DNA from 2 places in the Streptomyces showdoensis genome. Region 2 is predicted to be linked to the other one. Evidence: riboswitches for the same ligand, from Rfam matches in the RefSeq annotation. Region 2 holds a riboswitch; the other holds the start of a gene.
What was found. A riboswitch is a leader RNA that binds a small molecule or an ion and turns the genes downstream of it on or off. The one in region 2 is predicted to bind ZMP and ZTP.
Positions count from the first base shown of each region.

Region 1 (8,338 bases), on a different contig from region 2:
TGCTCGACGAGGATCCGTTCGTGCTGCTGCTGATGCGGGGGCGTGGGGAGCGGGCGCTGCTCGACGCGCTGCAGGAGCGCAGCGCGGCGCGGGCGGCCGGGGCCGAGGGCGCGGCGGAGGGTGCCGGGGCGGGCGGGTCGGGCGGGCCCGGTGGCCTCGGCGCGCCGGGCGCCTCGGGTGTGTCCGGCGCGGCCGGTGCGTCCGGCCGGCCGGGTGGGCGGCGTCCGTCGGGCGTGTCGGCGGAGGAGGCGTTCGCGGTGGGTGGCATCCTGCCGCCGCTGCCCGTCCCGCCGGGGCCGCCCGCGGTACCGGGTGAGCCGCCGTCGCTCGACACCGAGCAGGGTCCGGAGCCCGGGATCGATCCGGCGGCGCTGGAGTTCCTGGCGGCGGACGCGGCGGCCCGGGCGCACCGGATGCTCGCCGGGGCCTTCGACGCCGCTCCGCTGACGCCGTCCCAGGACGCGGTGCGGCTCGCCGCGGGCGCGCCCGTGTCGTGGATCGCGGCGCGGCTCGCCGAGGGGTCCGGGCGCGGCCCGGCCGAGCTCGAACGGGGCGTGCGGGCATGGCGGTTCGGCGGCGTGGCCGCGCTGGCGGTCCTGGAGGAGGAGGGGGGTGCCGGCCCCCGAGGCGCTGGTGCGGGCGCGGGCGCAGCTCGCGGAGGCCTGGGAGGACGGGGAGCGGCCCGAGCTGCGGCCGGCGGGCGCCACCCGCTGGACGGTGGCCGGCACGGACGCCCAGCTCCGCCTCGGCGAGGACGGCCGCTGGTGGCCGTACCGCAAGGAGCACGGCCACTGGACCCCGGCGGGCCCGGCGGAACAGGACCCGGCGGCGGCGCTCGCGGCGGTGGCGGCGCCCTGACGGGGCCGCCGGGCGGTGTCACTGCAGCGGAGCGGTGAGCTTCCGGCCCGTACCGGAGGGAGCGGCCAGACTGCAGACGGCGGTGTCCTCGCCGAGCAGGTAGCTGGTGCGGTACGGGTACTGGACGAAGGTGGTCCAGCGGGTGCCGAGCGGCTGTTCCGCCGCCTTGCGGCGGAGCAGCCCGCGGCACAGGTCGGCGGCCGCGTCCCGGACCGCCGCGTCGTCGGCGTACCTGCCGGTGAGCCGCAGCCGGGCCACGACCTCGGCGTCGTGCCGCCTGTCGCAGGGGCGGTGGACGACGGTGCCCGGCGCGTCGCGGTCGATGTCGAAGCAGTCGCCGACGCGCAGCCGGTCGTACGTCGTGCCCGCCGGCGCGGTCGAGCGGCTCGCGCCGGGCCGGGGGCGCCGGCTCGGGCCGCCGGTCGCCGGGGTGGTGGCGGGTGCGGTGGGCGTCGTGGTGGCCTTGCGGGTGTGGCGGGGCTTCGCCGTCCTGGTCGGGTCCGCGGTACGGGTCGGCAGGGGCGAGGGGCTCTCGCCCTGGGCAGAGGGGTGCTGGCCGGGCGTGTCGTACGGCGTGTCGGCCCGCCCTCCGGCGGGTCCCGCGTCCGGCGGCGGAGCCGTGGCGGCCCCGGCGGGCGCGGGGCCCACGGCGCGCGGGGCACGGGCGTCGGTGCCGCCGCGCGCGGTGAGGACGCCCGAGAGGAGCAGGACCGCGGCGAGCGCCGCGGCGAGCAGGGCGACGGCGCCCGGCCGTCGAGGGGGCCGGGCGCCGCGGGACGGGGATGCCGTCGGCGGGTGGAGCATAGGGAACAGGTTCACCCGGCGTCGCCCATGTGGCGAGCGATATCCGCGACTTGGGCGCCGCTCGTACAGAACCGTGACAATCCCGCTGCTGGGGCGAGACCCTGATCACCGCGGGGTGAGCACGGACCGGTCAGGAAGGGACGTACCGGACCGGCGTCCCCGGTGGGCGGCCAGGGCCGTGACCGGGTCACAGCCCGAGCTGGCGCTCGGCCCCCTCGACGGTCTGGGCGAGCAGGACGGCGATCGTCATGGGGCCGACGCCGCCGGGGACGGGGGTGATGAGGGAGGCCCGCTCGGCGGCGCTCGCGAAGTCGACGTCGCCGACGTTGCCCGGGTTGTAGCCGGCGTCGATCACGACGGCGCCCGGCTTGATGTCCTCGCCCTTGATGAAGTGGGGCTTGCCGACGGCGGCGACGAGGATGTCGGCCTCGCGGACGGCGGCGGAGAGGTCGGTGGTGCGGGAGTGGCAGTAGGTGACGGTGGCGTCGCGGCCGAGGAGCAGCAGACCGGCCGGCTTGCCGAGGATCGCGCTGCGGCCGACGACCACGGCCCGCTTGCCGCTGAGCTCGACGTCGTACGCGTCGAGCAGCCGCATGATGCCGCCGGGGGTGCAGGAGACGAAGCCGGGCAGGCCGAAGCCCATGGCGGCGAAGGAGGCCATGGTGACGCCGTCGACGTCCTTCTCCGGGGCGATGGCCTCGAACGCGGCGCGCTCGTCGATGTGCGGGCCGACCGGGTGCTGGAGCAGGATGCCGTGGACCTCGGGGTCCTCGGAGAGCGCGGTGATCGCCGCGACGAGCTCCTCGGTGGTCGTGGAGGCGGGCAGCTCGACGTGCTGGGAGCGGATTCCGGCCTTCGCGCAGCGGTTCTGCTTCATCTTCACGTACGTGACGGAGGCCGGGTCGGCGCCGACGAGGACGGTCGCCAGACAGGGGGTGGTGCCGGTGCGGCGGGTGATCTCGGCGGCGCGGGCGGCGGTCTCCTCGACCGTGCGGCGAGCGAGCGCGGTGCCGTCCATGAGGCGGGCGGTGCTGGTGGACATGGGCCACTCCTGGGCGTCGACGATGACCGGTGGATGCCCAGGCGCGCGACCGCGACACGGACGCGCGGGGCGCGTCCGCCGGGCCGCTCCCCGGTGGTGATCCACCTCAAGCGCCAGTCACGGCCCGGAACCACTGTACGTGACGGTCCTCGTGACGGGTACCGGACAGGGGGCATACAGGACAGGGGGCATATGCGAGGCCGCCCGGACGCTTGTCGGCGCCCCCCGCGCGCACGACGATGGCGTCCACGAGGCGGACGACCTCGCCGGGGAGGCCGAGTTGAGCGTTGCGCGGACCGGTACGACGAGCACCGCGAGCACGACGAGCACGACGGACGGGACCGACGGGACCGACGGGGCGGACAGGACGGCCGAGGCGGCCGGGGCGGGCGGGTCCGGGGCGGGCGGGGCGGCCGGGGGGTGTGCGACGGGCGGGTCCGGTGCGGTGCGCCGGGCGCACGAGGCGTTCACGGCCGGGGGTCCGCTCGGCGTCCCTCCGGTGCGGGCGCTGGTCGCCGAGTCCTGGCGGCGCTCGGTGCGGGCGCGGGTGAGTCCGGACGGCGCGGCGCGGGTCGAGCTCGACGAGGAGGAGCTGGCGGGGCACCGGGAGGAGCACCCGTTGGCGGCGGCGATGCCGGTGATCCGGGAGCTGATGGGGGCGTACGCGCGGGACGGCGAGCATCTGATCGCGGTCTGCGACGCGGCGGGGCGGATGCTGTGGGTGGAGGGCCACCCGGGGACGCTCCGCAGCGCGCGCCGGATGAACTTCGTGCCCGGGGCCCGCTGGTCGGAGACGGCGGCGGGCACGAACGCCCCGGGCACCGCGCTCGCCGTGGACCGGCCGGTGCAGGTGTGCGCCGCCGAGCACTTCCAGCGCCCGGCGCAGGCGTGGACCTGCGCGGCGGCGCCGGTGCACGACCCGCGCAGCGGGCGGCTGCTCGGCGCGGTCGACATCACGGGCGGGGACGGGCTCGCGCACCCGCACAGCCTGGCGTTCGTGCAAGCGGTGGCGCGGGCGGCGGAGTCGCAGCTGGCGCTGCTCTCCCCGGCCCCGGCCGCCGCCCGCCCGCGGCTCTCGGCGCTGGGCCGGGACGAGGCGCTGCTGCAGCTGGCGGGGCGGCGGCTGCGGCTGAGCCGTCGGCACAGCGAGATCCTGGTGGTCCTGGCGCACCGGCCGGAGGGCGTGGGCGGTGACGAGCTGCTGACCCTGCTCTACGAGGACGAGTCGGTGACCCCGGTGACGCTGCGGGCGGAGATGTCCCGGCTGCGGGGGCTGCTCGGAGCGGAGCTGCTCGCCTCGCGCCCGTACCGGCTGGCCGGGGAGGTCGACGCGGACTTCCTGACGGTGGACCGGCGGCTCGCCTCGGGTGCGGTGGCGACGGCGCTCGGCGAGTACGCGGGGCCGCTGCTGCCGGGCTCGCGGGCGCCGGCGGTGGTACGTCTCCGGGAGCGGCTGGCCGGGCGGCTGCGGGCCGCGCTGGTGGACCGGGCCGATCCGGGGCTGCTGGCCGACTGGGCGTACAGCGCGTGGGGCGAGGACGACCTGGCGGTGTGGCGGGCGCTCGCCTCGGCCGTACCGGCGGCGCAGGCCCCGGCCGTACGGGCACGGCTCAGCGCGCTGGACGCCGAACTGGCTTCGGGTGCAACGGGGTTGCAACGTCGGACCGCGCAGACTCGCCGCTGAGCACAGCCGGCCAGGGACGGCCGGCGCGGTACGAGGAGGCCATGCCCATGACCCGTTACGCCGCACCCGGCACCGAGGGTTCGATCATGTCGTACGCGCCCCGCTACGACCACTGGATCGGCGGTGAGTACGTCGCCCCGGCGCGCGGGCGGTACTTCGAGAACCCGAGCCCGGTCGACGGCCGGGCGTTCACGGAGGTGGCCCGCGGCACGGCCGAGGACGTGGAGCGGGCACTGGACGCGGCGCACGCGGCGGCGCCGGGCTGGGGCCGCACGGCGCCGGCGGAGCGGGCCCAGGTCCTGCTGCGGATCGCGGACCGGATGGAGGCGAACCTGGAGGCGCTGGCGGTCGCCGAGAGCTGGGAGAACGGCAAGCCGGTCCGCGAGACCCTGGCCGCCGACATCCCCCTGGCCATCGACCACTTCCGCTACTTCGCGGGCGCGCTGCGGGCCCAGGAGGGCTCGCTGAGCGAGATCGACGAGGACACCGTGGCGTACCACTACCACGAGCCGCTGGGGGTGGTCGCCCAGATCATCCCGTGGAACTTCCCGATCCTCATGGCGGTGTGGAAGCTGGCCCCCGCGCTCGCGGCGGGCAACGCGGTCGTCCTCAAGCCGGCCGAGCAGACGCCGGTCTCGGTCCACTACTGGCTGAGCCTGGTCGCCGACCTGCTGCCGCCGGGCGTGGTGAACATCGTCAACGGCTTCGGCGAGGAGGCGGGCAAGCCGCTGGCGTCCTCGCCCCGGATCGCGAAGATCGCCTTCACCGGCGAGACGTCGACGGGCCGGCTGATCATGCAGTACGCCGCGGAGAACCTGAAGCCGGTCACCCTGGAGCTGGGCGGCAAGTCGCCGAACATCTTCTTCGACGACGTGTGGGCGGCGGACGACGACTTCCGCGACAAGGCGCTGGAGGGCTTCACCATGTTCGCCCTCAACCAGGGCGAGGTGTGCACCTGTCCCTCACGGGCGCTGATCCAGGGCGGTCACTACCGCGAGTTCCTGGAGGCGGCGATCGCCCGCACGGAGCTGATCCTCCCGGGCCACCCCCTCGACACGGCCACCATGATCGGCGCGCAGGCCTCCGACGACCAGCTGGGGAAGATCCTCTCGTACCTGGAGATCGGCCAGCAGGAGGGCGCGAAGATCCTGACGGGCGGTCAGCGGATCGAGTACGACGGCGAGCTGGCGGGCGGCTACTACGTGCAGCCGACCATCTTCGAGGGCGACAACCGGATGCGGGTCTTCCAGGAGGAGATCTTCGGCCCGGTCGTCGCCGTCACGTCCTTCACCGACTTCGACGACGCCGTCCGCACGGCCAACGACACCCTGTACGGCCTCGGCGCCGGCGTCTGGACCCGCGACACCACCACCGCCTACCGCGCGGGCCGCGCCATCCAGGCGGGCCGCGTCTGGACCAACTGCTACCACGCGTACCCGGCGCACGCGGCCTTCGGCGGCTACAAGCAGTCCGGCGTGGGCCGCGAGACCCACAAGATGATGCTGGACCACTACCAGCAGACCAAGAATCTTCTCGTGTCGTACTCGCCGAAGAAGCTCGGCTTCTTCTAGAGGCACGGAAGAGGGCGCCTGCCCCGGGGTTTCCCGGGGCAGGCGCCCTCTTGGAGTGCACGTCCCCTCCCATGAGGGAGGCGGCGCCGAAACGGCTGTCCTCGCTGCGCCGGCTCGGGCACGGTGAGAACGCGCGAACCGCAGGCGCTGATCGACAGGGCCACGCGGGCCCCGCGCCCGCACCGCCCCGGCTTCGGGAGCGCCGTCATCCGTGGACGATCGCGCGCACGTTCTCCAGGCTGCCGCAGTCCGAGGCCAGTCGCTTCGCGCGCTCTTCCAGGAACGCCCTGCCCAGCTCGGCCCGGCGCTCGTCGGGGACGCTCTCCCTGGCACCGTTGAGGATCGTCCGCTCTTCCTCGTCCAGGTGGTGATCGACCGCCTTCACCAGTTCCTCCAGGCGGCTGTCCCACTCCTCGGACCCGACGTCCTCCACCTGCCTCGACGCTGCGCATGCGCCGGAAGGTCCTCCATGGTGCGGTGATCCTCGAGGATGGCCGCCACGAAGTCTTCCTGTTCTGCCGTACGGGTGTTCACCGTCGTCCTCCTCGCTCATGCGAACACGGTCGGAACGCGTCTGAAATCCCCGGCTGCCCCTCCATGGGCGGCGCAATCACCGCGGGGTCGGCCACGGAGGGGCGACGCCCCGTTGAGGTCGGCCTTCAGTCCGAAGGCGCGTCCCCCGGCCGGGTGGGGTTCCGGGCAGGCTGACGGGGGCGTCGCTGCCGCGGCGCCCGGGCGTTCTCCCACGGTCGGTCGAAGGCGTCCGCCGCGGGAGCGGTGACGACCTTGGGGAGGGCGCCCGGATGCTCCCGCACGAGCCAGCCGACGAGCTCCTCCCGTACGGCACAACGGGTCGTCCACAGGTCGTCGGCGTCCTTGGCGGTCACGATCGCCCGCATCGTGATGCCGGTCGGTGAGGTGTCGGTGACGGCGAGGTCCCAGCCTCGCCCGTCCCAGGTGTCGCACGTGGTGAGGAACTCCCGGAGGTGCGCCCGGACGAGCGCGACCGGTGTCGAGTGGTCGCAGTGGACGAACACCGACCCCGTCATCTCCGCGCCGCCGCGGGACCAGTTCTCGAACGGCCGCGAGGTGAAGTACGAGACGGGGAGCGTGACGCGACGTTCGTCCCAGGTCCGGACCGTGAGGAAGGTGAGCGTCACCTCCTCCACGACACCCCACTCGCCGTCCACGACGACGGTGTCACCGATCCGGACCATGTCACCGAAGGCGATCTGGAAGCCGGCGAAGAGGTTGCTCAGCGTCGACTGGGCCGCCACACCAGCCACGATGCCGATGATGCCGGCCGAGGCGAGCAGGGACGTGCCGAGGGTGCGGAACGAGGGGAAGGTGACGAGGGCCGCGGCGGCGGCGAGCACCCCGACGGCGACGGACACCACCCGCATGATCAGGGTGACCTGGGTACGGACCCGGCGCAGCCGGGCGGCGTCGCGCGAACGCCCGGCGTAGCGCGCGTACGAGGACTCGACGACGGCGGCGACCGTCCGTACCGCGAGCCAGGCGCCTCCGCCGATCAGGCACAGCAGCAGGACGCGGCTCACCGCCCCCGCGTGCTCTTCGAGCGGCCCCCGTCCGGGCGACGCCATCGGGTAGGTCCATCTGAGCAGGGCGGCCAGCACGACGACGTACAGCGGCGTACGGCAGCGGCGCAGCAGCCCCCACAGCGGGGTCTCCGGATGCCTCGCGTCGGCGAACCGTGCCAGCAGGTCCGCCGCACGGCAGACGGCCAAGGCCGCCAGCGCCGAGCCGCCGACGGAGATCGCCAGTCGGATCACGCTCTCCATGTGCCCCCCAGTCGATGAGTCGAACAGGTTCGTCCCGCACGCCTCACCGCAGGCGAGCACGCCAAACATCCGCCGGAGGAGTCCGGCGGCGGCGGGGTCCCGTCGCCGAACGGGCGTCTCCCCGGTCTCTGCCGCCCGGGGCCGTCGGCGAGCGGGGGACGGCGGCGATCAGTGCGCGGGCCGCCGAGGCCGGTGGCGGCCGGGCTCGGCACACGACACGCACGTCGTCGCCGCCGGTCGAATCTCCAGGCGCTCGGGCGGGATCCTGCTGCCGCAGCCCTCGCACTCCCCGTAGGTGCCGCGTTCAAGCCGCTGGAGGGCTCCGTCCAGCTCGGCGAGGTGTCCGCGTGCCTGCTCCATGAGGAAGGCCACATGGGCGCGCTCGAAGGCGGTGGTCCCTCCCTCGGGGTCGTGCTCGTCGTCGACCGCGACCAGGGCGTTCGCCGCGACGATCCCGTCGAAGTCCCGGCCCAGAGCCGCCATCCGCGCCAGCGTGTCGGCACGGTCGGCCGCCAGGCGTTCGCGCGCGGTCGCCGGACCGGAGCGGCCGTGCCCGGCGGGAACAGGGCCGTCACGC
Region 1 is NZ_BAAAXG010000002.1:273,441-281,778, reverse strand. It holds gene ABD981_RS01270 (SWIM zinc finger family protein) at 1-896, shown strand, start outside; gene ABD981_RS01265 (hypothetical protein) at 877-1,662, opposite strand; gene ABD981_RS01260 (bifunctional 5,10-methylenetetrahydrofolate dehydrogenase/5,10-methenyltetrahydrofolate cyclohydrolase) at 1,850-2,704, opposite strand; ZMP/ZTP riboswitch at 2,733-2,835, opposite strand; gene ABD981_RS01255 (GAF domain-containing protein) at 3,150-4,388, shown strand; gene exaC (acetaldehyde dehydrogenase ExaC) at 4,436-5,959, shown strand; partial or broken gene ABD981_RS01245 (hemerythrin domain-containing protein) at 6,165-6,392, opposite strand; gene ABD981_RS01240 (mechanosensitive ion channel family protein) at 6,619-7,761, opposite strand; gene ABD981_RS01235 (TraR/DksA family transcriptional regulator) at 7,930-8,244, opposite strand.
Region 1: it holds a riboswitch for ZMP and ZTP, as region 2 does, so the genes downstream of both, ABD981_RS01260 (bifunctional 5,10-methylenetetrahydrofolate dehydrogenase/5,10-methenyltetrahydrofolate cyclohydrolase) here and ABD981_RS15885 (serine hydroxymethyltransferase) in region 2, are expected to answer to the same signal.

Region 2 (8,338 bases):
CGGAGTGAGCGTGCTCGCGGCGACTCTGACGGCGTGCGGCTCGGAACCCGACCGCCGCTGCATCGACCCGGTGACGTACAAGGAGCTGCCGGACTACACGTGCGAATCCGGCAGCGGCAGCGGCTCCAGCTCCAGCGGCCGCTACTACTACGGCGGCTCGGTCAGCAGCGGCAAGGTGAGCGGCGGCAGCTTCGACAAGGCGGCCGTGGACTCGGGCGGCTTCGGCGGCCACCACTCCGGCTCCGGCGGCGGCTGATCCCCGCATGGAGCGCCACAGCATCGAGCCCCGCCCCGACTGGCAGCGGACGGTCGAGGAGCAGGGCCTGATCTACCCCCTGACCCGCTACCCGGACGACTCCCTCCGCCCGTACTGGGACGAGAGCGCCTACTACTCCTTCAGCCTGCCCGAGGTGGAGGCCCTGGAGGAGGTCGTCGAGGAGCTGCACGCGATGTGCCTGGCCGCGGCGGCGCACATCGTCGAGAAGGACCGGTTCGCCGAGCTCGGCATCACCGACCCCCGGCTCGCCGCGCTGGTCGCCGAGTCCTGGCGCCGCCGGGACGAACTCCCCACCCTCTACGGCCGGTTCGACCTGCGCTACGACGGCACGGGCCCGGCGAAGATGCTGGAGTACAACGCGGACACCCCGACCTCCCTGGTGGAGGCGGCGAGCCCGCAGTGGTTCTGGATGGAGGAGCGCTTCCCCGGCGCCGACCAGTGGAACTCGCTGCACGAGCGCCTGGTCGACGCGTGGAGGAGGCAGGCCCCTCTCCTCCCGCCCGGCAGCCCGGTGCACTTCGTCCACTCCGAGGGTGACGAGCTCGGCGAGGACCTGATGACGGTCGCGTACCTGCGCGAGACCGCCCAGCAGGCGGGCCTCGACACCGCGGCGCTCTCCGTCGAGCGGATCGGCTGGGACCGGATCTCGGGCCGCTTCGTCGACGACCGGCTCCGCTTCATCCGCGCCTGCTTCAAGCTCTACCCGTGGGAGTGGCTGACCACGGACCGGTTCGGCCCGCACGTCCTCGACACCCTCGACAACGGCGGCGGCACCGGCACCACCTGCTGGATCGAGCCGGCGTGGAAGATGCTGCTCTCCAACAAGGCGCTCCTGGCGATCCTCTGGGAGCTCCACCCCGGCCACCCGAACCTGCTGGCCGCCCACCTCGACGGACCGCGTGAACTCGCCGCCGCCACCGGCCCCGGCTACGCGGCCAAGCCGCTGCTCGGCCGCGAGGGCGACGGCGTCACGCTCCACCAGCCGGGCGAGGCGCCCGTCGTACGGGACGAGCCCTGCTGCTACCAGGAGCTGGCCCCGCTGCCGGACTTCGACGGCAACCGGGTGGTGCTCGGCGCGTGGACGGTCGGCGACGAGGCGGCGGGCCTGGGCATCAGGGAGTCGGCGGGCCCGATCACCGACGGGTACGCCCGCTTCCTCCCCCACGTCATCCTCTGAGGGCCCCGCCCTACTCGGGCACGTACTCCCGCAGCGGCGCCGGCTTCAGCCCGGCCGCGTCGGCGAGGTCCAGGGCCCGCTTCAGGTCCTGCTCCAGCGTCTCGTTGAAGTGCAGCAGGATGATGTCGCCGGCCTTCAGCCGCGGCGTGGGCGGGGTCCACTGCCCCCAGGTGGTCAGGTCGTACGTCCACGTCACCACGGCCTTCGCCCCGCAGGCGCGGGCCGCGGTCCGGGTGGTGGCGTCGTACGCCCCGTACGGCGGGCGCAGCAGCCGCGGCCCGTCGCCGAACTGCGCGAGGTGCTGATCGCGCGCCCCGCACACCTCCGCCTTCTGCCCGGCGGCGTCCAGGGAGGTGAGGTCGGGGTGGTTCACGGTGTGGTTCTCGACGCGCGAGCGCCCCTGGTTCAGCAGGGTGTGGAAGTAGCCGGAGTCGTACGAGTACGCGCCCGGCAGCAGGAAGAGCGAGGCGGGCACCCGCCGGTCGAGCAGCAGCTTCGCGGCGGCGGGGTCGTGGTACCAGCCGTCGTCGATGGTGATGAAGACGACCGGGTCGCCGGTCTCCACGTGGGAGACGACCGGGACGGGCTCGGGCCAGGCCGCGACCGGGGCGGCCTGGGCGGGCCCGCTCAGGCCGCCGAGCAGCGCGACGGGGACGAGCGCGGCGAGCGCACCGCGCAGGGCGCGGCGCAAGCGTGGTCTAGACATGGCGGAATCATTGGCCTAGACCAACTACCGTGTCAATGGCCCGACTTGACCCGTTCGCCGACGGCCCCCGGCCCCGGCCCCGGCCCCGGCCCCGGCCCCGGCCCCGGCCCCCGGCCCCCGGCCCGGGCCCCCGGCGGACCTACCGCCGCGCCGTCACTCCGCCAGCACCCCCCGCAACTGCTCCAGCCCCCAGTCCAGATCCTCCTTTCCGATCACCAGCGGCGGCGCGATCCGGATCGTCGACCCGTGGGTGTCCTTCACCAGCACCCCCCGCTCCATCAACCGCTCCGAGATCTCCCGCCCCGTCCCCTTCTCCGGAACGATGTCGACCCCGGCCCACAGCCCGCGCCCGCGCACCGACTCCACCGCCCCGCCGCCCACGAGCAGCCCCAGCTCCGCGTGCAGGTGCTCGCCGAGCTCGGTCGCCCGCTGCTGGTACTCGCCGGTGCGCAGCATCGCGATCACCTCCAGGGCCACCGCGCAGGCCAGCGGGTTGCCGCCGAAGGTCGACCCGTGCTCACCGGGCCGGAACACCCCCAGCACGTCCCGGTCCGCGACCACCGCCGAGACCGGCACCACGCCGCCCCCGAGCGCCTTGCCCAGGATGTAGACGTCGGGCACGACGCCCTCGTGCTCGCAGGCGAAGGTCCGCCCCGTACGCCCCAGACCGGACTGGATCTCGTCGGCCATGAACAGCACGTTCCGCCGGGCCGTCAGCTCCCGCACCCCGCGCAGATAGCCGGCCGGCGGCACGAGCACCCCCGCCTCGCCCTGGATCGGCTCCATCAGGACGGCCACCGTGTTCTCCGTGACCGCCGCCTCCAGCGCGGTGAGGTCGCCGTACGGAACGATCTCGAACCCCGGCGTGTACGGACCGAAGTGGTCCCGCGCCTCGTGGTCCGTGGAGAAGCTGACGATCGTCGTGGTCCGGCCGTGGAAGTTGTTCGCCGCCACCACGATCTTCGCGTGCCCGTCCGGCACGCCCTTCACCTCGTACCCCCACTTCCGGGCCGTCTTCACCGCCGTCTCGACCGCCTCGGCGCCGGTGTTCATCGGCAGCACCGCCTCCTTGCCGCACAGCTCGGCCAGGCGCGTGCAGAACTCGGCGAACCGGTCGTGGTGGAAGGCCCGCGAGGTCAGCGTCACCCGCTCCAGCTGCGCCCGCGCCGCCTCCAGGAGGCGCGGGTTGCGGTGCCCGAAGTTGAGCGCCGAGTACCCGGCGAGCATGTCGAGGTAGCGGCGCCCCTCGACGTCGGTCACCCACGCCCCTTCGGCGGTGGCGACGACCACGGGCAGGGGGTGGTAGTTGTGGGCGCTGTGCGCGTCCGCGGCAGTGATCTCGTCTTGCGTTCTCGACACGGGATCTCCGATCGTCCTGCGGCCAGGGGCTGGTGTCCCCTTTTCTTATCGTCGCTCGGATGCCGGACGGAGAAACCTGCGTGACGGCGCGCCCGCTAGGCTGGAAACACGCACGGCGACTGGCGTACGGGGAAGCGACCCCGGGGGAGCCGCGCGGCAGACCACACGAGGTGCCGCCCGCCTGGGCATCACGGGAACCGACCGGGTCCCGTGTGGCGCCGAGGCGTCCCGGGACCGTCCCGCCGAAACCCGGAGCGACGCCATGACGACCCCCGCGCACCCCACGCACGGCACCACCGTCCCCACCCCCACCCCCACGCACCCCGCCCTCGCCGCCGCCGACCCCGAGCTCGCCGCCCTCGTCGGGGCGGAGGAGCGCCTCCAGGCCGAGACGCTGCGGCTGATCCCGAGCGAGAACTACGTCTCCGCCGCGGTCCTCGAAGCCTCCGGCACGGTGCTGCAGAACAAGTACAGCGAGGGCTACCCCGGCCGCCGCTACTACGAGGGCCAGCAGAACATCGACCAGGTCGAGACCCTGGCCGTCGAGCGGGCCAAGGCCCTGTTCGGCGTGGACCACGCCAACGTCCAGCCCTACTCCGGCTCCCCGGCCAACCTCGCCGTCTACCTCGCCTTCGCGCAGCCCGGCGACACGGTGATGGGCATGGCCCTGCCGATGGGCGGCCACCTCACCCACGGCTGGGGCGTCTCGGCGACGGGCACCTGGTTCCGGGGCGTGCAGTACGGCGTGCGCCACGAGGACGGGCTGATCGACTTCGACCAGGTACGGGAGCTCGCCCTCGAGGAGCGCCCGAAGGTGATCTTCTGCGGCGGCACCGCGCTGCCCCGCACGATCGACTTCGCGGCCTTCGGCGAGATCGCCCGGGAGGCCGGCGCGGTGCTGGTCGCCGACGTGGCCCACATCGCGGGCCTGATCGCGGGCGGCGCCCACCCGTCCCCGGTGCCGCACGTCGACGTGATCTCCACGACCACCCACAAGACCCTGCGCGGCCCGCGCGGCGCGATGCTGATGTCCCGCGAGGAGCACGCCAAGGCCCTCGACAAGGCGGTCTTCCCCGGCCTCCAGGGAGGCCCGCACAACCAGACCACCGCCGCCATCGCCGTGGCCCTGCGCGAGGCGGCGCAGCCGTCCTTCCGCAGCTACGCGCACGCGGTCGTCGCCAACGCCAAGGCGCTCGCCGAGGCGCTGCTGGCCCGCGGCTTCGACCTGGTCTCGGGCGGCACGGACAACCACCTGATCCTGATGGACCTGACCCCCAAGGAGGTCCCGGGCAAGATCGCCGCGAAGGCCCTCGACCGGGCCGGGATCGTCGTGAACTACAACACGGTCCCGTACGACACCCGGAAGCCCTTCGACCCCTCCGGCGTCCGCATCGGCACGCCGTCCCTCACCTCCCGCGGCCTGGACGTCACGCACATGCCGCTGGTCGCGGAGTGGATCGACCGGGGCGTGGCCGCGGCGGGCAAGGGCGACGAGGACGCCCTGGCGGCGGTCCGCGCCGAGGTCGCCGAGCTGATGGCCGCGTACCCGGCCCCGGGCCTGCCGGTCTGACCCGCCGGGGGTGCGCCGCCTCCGCCCCGGAGCGCGGCGCACCACCCCGGGCGCGCTCCGCTGTGTCCCACCTCTCACCGCCCACGAACCCCGGCAGCGAGGGCAGTCGGGGATCGCCTTCCGCACCTGAGAGAATGATGGGCATGGCCTCTGACAGTCCTCGTGTGCTCTCCGGAATCCAGCCCACCGCCGGCTCGTTCCACCTCGGCAACTACCTCGGCGCCGTGCGCCAGTGGGTCGCCCTGCAGGAGTCCCACGACGCCTTCTACATGGTGGTGGACCTGCACGCGATCACGGTCCCGCAGGACCCCGCCGCGCTGCGCGCCAACACCCGGCTCGCCGCGGCCCAGCTGCTCGCCGCGGGCCTCGACCCGGAGCGCTGCACCCTCTTCGTCCAGAGCCACGTGCCCGAGCACGCCCAGCTCGCCTGGCTGATGAACTGCCTCACCGGCTTCGGCGAGGCCTCCCGCATGACGCAGTTCAAGGACAAGTCCGCCAAGCAGGGCGCGGGCAACGCGAGCGTCGGCCTCTTCACGTACCCGATCCTCCAGGTCGCGGACATCCTGCTCTACCAGGCCCACCAGGTCCCGGTCGGCGAGGACCAGCGCCAGCACATCGAGCTGACCCGCGACCTCGCGGAGCGCTTCAACGGGCGCTTCGGCGAGACCTTCACGATCCCGGCTCCGTACATCCTCAAGGAGACGGCGAAGATCTACGACCTGCAGGACCCGGCGATCAAGATGAGCAAGTCGGCGTCGACCCCCAAGGGTCTGATCAACCTGCTCGACGACCCGAAGACGACGGCGAAGAAGGTCAAGAGCGCCGTCACGGACACCGACACGGTGATCCGCTTCGACCCGGAGAACAAGGCCGGCGTCTCCAACCTGCTCACCATCATGTCCGTGCTCACCGACACGTCGGTCGCCGACCTGGAGAAGAGCTACGAGGGCAAGATGTACGGCGCGCTGAAGACCGACCTGGCCGAGGTCATGGTGGACTTCGTCACGCCGTTCCGGACCCGGACGCAGGAATACCTGGACGACCCGGAGACGCTGGACTCGGTCCTGGCCAAGGGCGCGGAGAAGGCCCGCGCGGTCGCCGCGGAGACGCTGGCGCAGGCCTACGACCGGATGGGCTTCCTGCCCGCGAAGCACTGAGCCGAAGGGCCCTGGCCACGAGGGTGGTGCAGGCCGCACACTGGGCGCCTGCACCACTCGTGCACATTTCTCGACGGACGACGGAGGAGAACGACGTGGGGACCGTAACGCTCGGCGTTTCGATCGCGGTCCCGGAGCCTCACGGCAGCCGCCTCCAGGAGCTGCGCGCGGGCTTCGGGGATGCCGCCGCGCACGGCATCCCGACCCACGTCACCCTGCTCCCGCCGACCGAGGTGGCCGCGGAGCGGCTGCCGGAGATCGCGGCGCACCTCGCCGGGATCGCGGCCACCAGCGAGCCCTTCGCGATGCGGCTGGAGGGCACCGGCACGTTCCGGCCGCTCTCCCCGGTCGTCTTCGTCAAGCTGGTCGAGGGCGCGTCCGGCTGCGACCGGCTCCAGGAGCTGGTCCGCGACGAGACCGGCCCGGTCCCGCGCGAGCTGCAGTTCCCGTACCACCCGCACGTCACCGTCGCCCACGGCATCTCCGAGGAGGGGATGGACCGGGCGTTCGAGGAGCTCTCCGGCTACGAGGCGGACTGGATCTGCCGCTCCTTCGCGCTGTACGAGCAGGGCGCGGACGGGGTGTGGCGCAAGCTCTGCGACTACGAGTTCGGCAGCGGCCGCACCGTCTCGGCGGTCCCGGCCCAGTGCGGCAGCCCGGTCGAGTCCCCGGCGGCGACCCCGGCGGTCTGAGCCCCCCGCTCACGAGCGGCCGGGCCCGGGGCCGGGCCCGCCCGTACCGGCCGCGCCACCCGCCTCAGACCGGCAGTCGCCGGAACACCGCCCGCGGCACGTGCCGCAGCGCCGACATCACCACGCGCAGGCTGCCCGGCACCCACACCGTCTCCGAGCGCCGCCGCAGCCCCAGCTCGATCGCCGTGGCGACCGCCTCGGGCGTGGTCGCGAGCGGCGCCTCCGCCAGGCCCTCGGTCATCCTGGAGCGGACGAAGCCGGGCCGGACGACCATCACCTGCACCCCGGTGCCGTGCATCGCGTCCCCGAGCCCCTGCGCGAACGCGTCGAGCCCGGCCTTGGACGAGCCGTAGATGAAGTTGGCCCGCCGGGCCCGCTCCCCGGCGACCGACGAGAGCACCACCAGCGAGCCGTGCCCCTGCGCCTGGAGCGCCTGCGCGCAGACCAGGCCGGCCGAGACGGCGCCGGTGTAGTTGGTCTGGGCGACCCGGACGGCGGCCGACGGGTCGGACTCGTCGCGCGCCTGGTCGCCGAGGACGCCGAAGGCGAGCAGCACCATGTCGATGTCGCCCTCGGTGAACAGCTTGCCGAGTCGTTCCTCGTGGGACTCGGTGTCCAGCGCGTCGAAGGGCACGGTGTGCACGACGGCACCGAGCGCGCGCAGCGAGTCCGCGGCGGCGGTGAGGGCGGGGGAGGGGCGCCCGGCCAGCCAGACGACGCGGGTGCGGCGGGCGATCAGCCGGCGCGCGGTGGCGAGGCCGATCTCGGAGGCGCCGCCGAGAACGAGCAGGGACTGCGGGGCGCCGAAGGCGTCCTTCATGGCGTTCACGCTCCTCAGAGGGCGAGTCGGGGCGAAGGGGGACGGAGGCCGCGATCGGGGATCGGGGATCGGGGAACGGAGAGGGGGGATCGCGGAGGTGCCGGGGTCACAGCCCCAGCCGCCGGGACAGGTCGGACACGAAGACCCCCGCGGGGTCGAGCCGCCCGCGCAGCTCGCGGAAGTCGGCCAGCCTCGGGTACATCGCGGCGAGCAGCTCGGGCCGCAGCCGGGAGTCCTTGGCGAGGTAGACCCGGCCGCCCGCGGCGACGACCTCCTCGTCGAGCTCGTCGAGGAAGGCGCCGAGGCCGCTGAGCGAGGCCGGGATGTCGAGGGCGAGGGTCCAGCCGGGCAGGGGGAAGGAGAGCCAGCCGGGGTCGGACTCGCCGAAGCGCTTCAGTACGGCGAGGAAGGACGGGCAGCGGCGGCTGGCGATCCGCCGGACGACCCGGCGCAGGGTCTCCTCCTGCCCGTACCCGACGACGAACTGGTACTGCACGAAGCCGCCGCGCCCGTACACCCGGTTCCAGTGCGGGACCCCGTCGAGGGGGTGGAAGAAGGAGGTCAGCCGCTGGAGCCGGCC
Region 2 is NZ_BAAAXG010000026.1:731,008-739,345, reverse strand. It holds gene ABD981_RS15905 (hypothetical protein) at 1-256, shown strand, start outside; gene ABD981_RS15900 (glutathionylspermidine synthase family protein) at 264-1,454, shown strand; gene ABD981_RS15895 (polysaccharide deacetylase family protein) at 1,465-2,160, opposite strand; gene rocD (ornithine--oxo-acid transaminase) at 2,314-3,519, opposite strand; ZMP/ZTP riboswitch at 3,625-3,713, shown strand; gene ABD981_RS15885 (serine hydroxymethyltransferase) at 3,782-5,089, shown strand; gene trpS (tryptophan--tRNA ligase) at 5,233-6,246, shown strand; gene ABD981_RS15875 (2'-5' RNA ligase family protein) at 6,342-6,938, shown strand; gene dprE2 (decaprenylphospho-beta-D-erythro-pentofuranosid-2-ulose 2-reductase) at 7,003-7,758, opposite strand; gene dprE1 (decaprenylphosphoryl-beta-D-ribose oxidase) at 7,865-8,338, opposite strand, start outside.